2 regions of the Embleya sp. NPDC059237 genome follow, and region 1 is predicted to be linked to the other one. Evidence: riboswitches for the same ligand, from Rfam matches in the RefSeq annotation. Region 1 holds a riboswitch; the other holds the start of a gene.
What was found. A riboswitch is a leader RNA that binds a small molecule or an ion and turns the genes downstream of it on or off. The one in region 1 is predicted to bind cobalamin.
Positions count from the first base shown of each region.

Region 2: it holds a riboswitch for cobalamin, as region 1 does, so the genes downstream of both, ACFXKZ_RS36540 (ABC transporter substrate-binding protein) here and ACFXKZ_RS23570 (energy-coupling factor ABC transporter permease) in region 1, are expected to answer to the same signal.

Region 1 is NZ_JBHZAE010000007.1:291,846-295,046, forward strand. It holds gene cbiQ (cobalt ECF transporter T component CbiQ) at 1-514, opposite strand, end outside; gene ACFXKZ_RS23565 (energy-coupling factor ABC transporter substrate-binding protein) at 518-898, opposite strand; gene ACFXKZ_RS23570 (energy-coupling factor ABC transporter permease) at 895-1,608, opposite strand; cobalamin riboswitch at 1,636-1,846, opposite strand; gene ACFXKZ_RS23575 (RDD family protein) at 2,021-2,566, opposite strand; gene ACFXKZ_RS23580 (class II aldolase/adducin family protein) at 2,705-3,201, opposite strand, start outside.
Region 2 is NZ_JBHZAE010000014.1:299,691-302,891, reverse strand. It holds gene ACFXKZ_RS36545 (FecCD family ABC transporter permease) at 1-632, opposite strand, end outside; gene ACFXKZ_RS36540 (ABC transporter substrate-binding protein) at 629-1,699, opposite strand; cobalamin riboswitch at 1,717-1,930, opposite strand; gene ACFXKZ_RS36535 (hypothetical protein) at 2,054-3,201, shown strand, end outside.

The DNA of each region.
Region 1 (3,201 bases):
TGCGATGCCCGAGCCGCCCGGCCTGGGCCTGGTTGATCCGGGCGGTGGTGTCGTAGAGCAGGAACAACATCCGGTACATCACCGCCGCCACGTCCACCACGGCCGCCGGCACACCCACCCGAGTCAGCCGGGGCAGGACGTCCGACAGCGGCGTGGTGAACGCGAACAACAACATCGCCAACCCGGCCGCACCGGAGCGGGCCACCAACTCGCCCGCGTGGCGCGGCCCGTCCGGCGCCCAGCCGACGCCGTCCGCGCGGATCGACACGAGCAGGGTCAGCGCGCCGGTCACCGCGAATCCCAGCGGCGCACGGGCCGCCCGCCACAGTCGTTGGGCGGGCACCTCGGCGAAGCCGAGCGCGATGGTCAGCACGGTGACCGCGACCAGCACCGCGCCGGGCCACGGCGGCAGCGCCACCGCGCACCCGAGCAGCCCGAAGGAGAGCACGGCCTTGTCGGCCGGATGGCGACGGCGCCAGGCACTGGCGTGCGCCGCCGCGTCGATCGGCAACACGGGTCAGCGACCCGGGACCGATACCGGGTCCTGCGCGGCGGTCGGATCGGGGCCCGGGCCCGACTCGTCGGGGGTGTCGCTCGCCTCGGGCGCGAGCTTTCGGCGGGTGCGCTTGACGCCGAACATGTACCCGACCACACCCGCGCCGAGCGCGGCTTGGAGTGCGAACAGGCCGGACTCGATCTCGCCGGACGGCGGCTCGTACAGCGGGCTGAACCACGGCTTGTAGTCGGGGTCGTTTTCGGTGATCGCGGTCTCGGCCCGGGTGTCGGAGCCGGTGAACGGCTCGTCCTTGTCGTCGCCCATGCCGAACACCACGGGCAGCGCCGCGAGCAGCACCACGGCCAGCACGATCAGCAGGTTGATCTTCGTCGAGCGCTTCACTTGCTCTTCTCCTCCTCGCGCACGGGCCGCGCGTCGCTCAGCACGCCGAGGCGGACCAGGTCACCGCGACTCGACTGGCGCAGCAGGCGCACGACCAGGACGGTCAGCAGGCCCTCGCTGATCGCCAGCGGGATCTGGGTGAGCGAGAAGATGCCGCCGAACTTGGCCAGCGCGCCCGGGAATCCGCTGTCCGGGTCGGGGAAGGCGAGGGCGAGCTGCACGCTGGTGACGCAGTAGGTGCTCAGGTCCGCGACGAACGCGCCGGCGAACACCGCGACGTCCAGCGGCATGGTGCCGCCGCGCCGGTCCAGGAGCGAGCGGGCGAGCCGGTATGCGCCGTAGCCGGCCCAGGGACCGACGATCGCCATCGAGAACACGTTCGCGCCGAGCGTGGTCAACCCGCCGTGGGCGAGCAACAGCGCCTGGAAGAGCAGGGTGATCGTGCCGAGCACCGCCATGATCGGCGGCCGGAACAGGATGGCGCCCAGGCCGGTGCCGGTGGGATGCGAGCAACTACCGGTGACGGATGGGATCTTCAGCGCGGACAGTACGAACGAGAAGGCGCCGGACGCACCGAGCAGCAGGGTGTTCTCGGGCCGGTCGCGCACCTCACGGGTGAGCGCGCGGGCGCCGTGGACGACGAACGGGGTCGACGCGACGCCCCAGGCGGCGGCGTGTTCCCAGGGCAGATAACCCTCGGCGATATGCATGAGGAAGGGTCCCTCTCCAACACCTCGTGGACGGACGATCGCCGTGGCCGGTCTCCTGGCTGACGGGTCGTGCGTTCACGTGCTCCGCCTTCCCGGGTCCGCGACAGCGGTCCCAGTGGCTTCCCGAGGCGACGAATCAACGTTTCCGCGGGGGTGGAGGAGAACTTCCCGATCACAGTGGCGAGGGCCGCGCCGGCATCGAACCGGCTTCCCGAGCACCACGGCGAGCCGACACTAGTGGTCGAGTGGACATGGCGACAAGGTGGCATCTGCAAACCGTGCGCAAGACCACAAGGCGGGCGGAGCGGCGGAGCAATAGCCGCATTCCGGGGCGGCGCGCGACGACCCGTCGGGGCGGGGCACGCTCGCGATCGTGGGACCGGGCGCCCCTGCCCGAGAGGGAAGCGGGGCCTCAGCCCAGTCCGGGGCCGCGCCCACGGACCACCAGGGTGCCGGCGACCCGGTCGCCGACCCGCTGGCCCCGCTCGCTGGTGAGCACCGCGACCAACCCGATCACACCGAGCGCGAACGCGTCGACGCACAACAGCACCCAGCGGATCGCCAGTTGGCGCCGCCCGGCCCGACCGCCGGACACGTCGACCACACGGATCCCGAACACCTGCATGCCCCAGGTGCGCCCGTCGTGCTCGGCGGGCCGCAGCACCCAGTACCAGAACAGGATCGCCACCGCGACCACGAGCACACCGGCGGTGATCGTCGCGGTGAGCGGACCGCTGCGGATCGAACCGTCGGGGTGGGTGGGCAGCAGCACGAACAGGAACATCGCCGCGCCGGGCAGCAGCGCGGAGGCGATCACGTCCACCACGAACTGGCCGATCCGCCGGTACAGCACCGACGGGCCGACCCGATGTTCGATCGTCGGCAGCCACACCCGGGCGCGCGGCCCGACGGGATGGGCCGAGCGCGCGAACCGCTGCGGAAGGCTCCGTTCGTACATGCTGTTGTACTTTCCGCAACCGGGCGGGTTGACTCCCGGCACGGCCGATCTCGCCGAGATTGCGCCCGGTCGGCGGACAGCGGGCCCGACCGGGCGGCGGCGAAATGATCATCGATCGGCGGGATCGACCGAAAACGATCAGATCGTCATCGGGCCGTCGATTCCGAACAGGTCCGGCTCGGAGCGGCTGATCACGTCGTACAACGGCTTGTAGTTGATCCACGCCACCGTGTCGTTGCCGAGCTGCTCCCGGGTCAGCCGCGCGTTCTCCGGCGAGATCGGTCGCAGTTCGCCGGCCGCCTGGGCCAACAGCTGGACCTGGCATGAGCGCTCCATGGTGATGAACCACCACGCCGCCGCGTCCACCGACTGTCCGACGGTGAGCAGACCGTGGTTGCGCAGGATCAGCGCCTTGCGCGAGCCGAGCGTCTTGGCGATCCGCCGTCCCTCCTCGGCGTCGAGCACCACGCCCGCGTAGTCGTCGAAGAGTTCGTGGTCCTCGTAGAACGGACACACGTCCTGGGTGATCGGCTCGAGCCGGATCCCGAGCGCGGACAATGCGCGTCCGTGCGTGGAGTGGCTGTGCGCCGCGGCGACCACGTCCGGGCGGGCCGCGTGGATCTGCGAGTGGATCG
Region 2 (3,201 bases), on a different contig from region 1:
CCGGCCACCGAACCCAGCGTCCACTCCATGACGCCGCGGGCGGCGTTGCGGTCGCCGAGGACGAGCACGACGAACGAGGTGTACGCGCCGCACAGCTGCCCGACCGCGATGCCGGCCAGCACGGTCCGCGAGGCCGGCAGGGTCCGGCTGTGTGCCCCGGCGAGGGTCAGTACGACGAGGACGGCGAGCAGGGCGCCGACGAAGGCCGCCGCCGGGAGTGCGCCGACGACCGCGGTGCCGGAGGCTCCGACGCCGAGGACGATCACGGTGACCGCGCCGACGGCGGCGCCGTTGGAGATGCCGAGCAGGTAGGGGTCGGCCAGGTCGTTGCCGGTCAGGGTCTGCAGCACCGCGCCGCACACCGCGAGTCCCGCGCCCGTCGCGGCGGCCCCCAGGACGCGCGGCAGCCGCAGCTGCCAGACGATCCGGTCGTCGAGCGGTGTGACGTCGGCGCCGCCGAGACCGAGCCGGCGCAGGACCACCTCCGCCACGACGTGCGGCGGTTCGTGGACGGATCCCACGGCGAGGCCGAGCAGGACGGTGAGCAGCAGCAGGACCACGGCGGCGGCCAGGGCCACCGCCGCACGACCGGCTCCCGCGTGTCGGGCGACGGGGCGATCGGTCCCGGTCACGGACGCGGTGCCAGGCCGCTCAGGGCGGCCGAAACCCGGACGGCCCCGTCGGCGAGCTGCACGCCGGGGGTCGACTCGGAGAACGGCACGACCACGAACGCCCGATTTCGGACAGCCTTGAGCTTGCTCAGCACGGGGTCGTGTTCGAGGTAGTCGATCTTGGACTGTGCGGTGTCCCACCCGGCGTCCGCGACCACGATGGCGTCGGGGTCCGCCGCGACCACCTGCTCCCAACTCGCGTTCTTCCAGCCGCCGGGCAGCGTGTCGAAGACGTTGCGGGCGCCGACGGCGTCGAGCACGAGCTGGGGTCCGCCGTGGCCCGCGCCGACGTACGGGGTCTTCGTACCCGAGTCGTACCAGAGCACGTTCAGGCCCTTGCCCGCCGACTTGGCCGTGACGTCGGCAAGTTGCCGCTGCTGCGTGTCCCGGATGGCGGCGGCGCGCGGTGCGACACCGAACACCTGGGCGACGTCGCCCAATTCGTCCCACACCGCCTGGAAGGACACCGCCGCCGCCTGCTTGCCGTCGGCGCAACCCAGCGGCGACAGGTAGGTGCCGATGCCCTGGGAACCCAGTTCGTCCCGCGTGCCCGCCACCTTGTCGGTGAACGCGCTGGAGTAGGAGGCGTAGAGGAAATCCGGGCGCGCCGCGAGGAGTTTCTCCTTGGACGGGTACTTCTCGGAGAGCACCGGGACGATGTCGTAGGCCGCCTTCCATTTGGCCGGGACCACGTCGTCGAGGTACGCCGTGCCGGCCATCCGGGTTTGCAGGTCGAGCGCCAGGGCGACTTCGGTGGCGCCCTGGTTGAGGGTGACCAGCCGGGCCGGCGGCGCGGTCACGGTGGTGGTGACGCCGCACCTGCTCACGCTCACCGGCGTCGGGTGGCCGCTCCCGGCCGCCGCGGCGGGCTTGTCGGGCTCGGGCGCACCCGTACACGCGCCGAGCGCGCCGACGAGCAGGAGCGCCACGGCGGCGAGGCCGGAGCGCATGGAGCGCCCGGCACGCGGGGCGTGCGGGGGACGGATGAAACGTTCGGCGCGAAACGGGCGCGCGGAAGCGCGGAACACGTGTTCTCCAACCCTCGTGGAACATGTCGCGCCGTGGCCGGTCTCCTGGCTTCCGCATCGACGCTCCGCGGCCGGCCTTCCCGGTTGGCTCGTTCCCGATCCATCCAGTGACCCCGACCGCTTTGGGGCGGTCGGCGAGGGCCGCGGGGCTCCGCGGCTACAGTGGCGAGGGCCGCGCCGGCTTGAACCGGCTTCCCGTGCACCACGGCGGCCACAGGCTACCAAACCGCTCGTCGCGCCTGGTCGGCCCGCTCCGCCGCGCGGGTTCGGGGCGCCGTCCGAGCGACCTCCTACGCTGAGCGCTGCCGCGCCGCATCGGGTGAACGCGGCCGTCCCGGTGAGGAGTTGCGGTTCGTGATGTCGTGGGAGAGTTCGGCCGGGCTGCGTTCGGCGTTGTACGCCGCGTCTCGTCTCGTGCCCATCGCGGCGGGTGTCGCGTTGACGACGCGGCTGAGGACCGAGGTGTCGGAGGCGCTCGCCGCCGACCATGTGGCCCCGCCGGCACAGCTGATCGAGGCCGTGCTCGCGTCGGGTGACCACGCCCTGATGGCGCGACTCGCGGGCAACCGGCACCTGGACGAGGACACGGCCGTGCGGATGGCCGGCTACGGGGACCCGGACGTGGGCCTCGCGCTGTTGAGCCGGCGCTCGGACACGCGCGTGCACGAAGCGGTCTGGGCCGCGGCGGACCCCGCGTCGGCGGACTGGCACACGCGCCTCGTGGTGCCGCTCCTGAAGCACAACGGGACCCGGTTGTTGCGGTCGATGCTGCGCTCGCCCTTCCCCGACGCGGTCCGACACGCGATCTCGCGGCTCGCCCCGTATCTGCCCCCGTGGGTCGTCGTGGAGCGTGTCGTGGGCATCTGTGCCACGCACACCCGGCTCGCCGACACGCATACGGAACTTCGCGGGTTCGCGGAACTGTTCCACGACGAGGGCATGCACCACCCGGACCTGGCCGTGGTCTTCGGGGATGCCGCCCGGGCCGAGGACCCGACCGCCGTGTTGGCCGCCGCCCGAACGCGGCTCGACGGCCGGGACCGGCCGCGCGCGGACCACGACGCCTGGCTGGTCGGGCTCCGGCTCGACGATCGGGCCGACGCGCCGGCCGGCGGCGTCGACTGGGCGGCGATCCTGCGCGAGGACGACCGACTGCCCTACGACACCGATGCCCGGATCGAGCTGACACGGCACGACGGCTGCCCCGAACGGCTCGTCTTCGCGACCGTTCGCGCCGGCGTCGCGTCGACGTTCGGCACGCGCACGCACTTCGAACAGCGCGTGGGCCCGGTACCGTTCGCCGCCCTACTGGCCCCGGAAACCCCCGACAACGACCATCAACTGGCCTACCTGCTCGCCTGGGGGATCGAGAACGATCGGTTCCCCTTCGACGAGGTTCTTCGCGCCGTCACCCCCGCGGGCGCGGTCGTGGCCGCGCTCGGCAACCTGTGTCCCCGCCGCGCGGACTCCGCCGTCGGCGACCCATCGGACCACGCCGACGT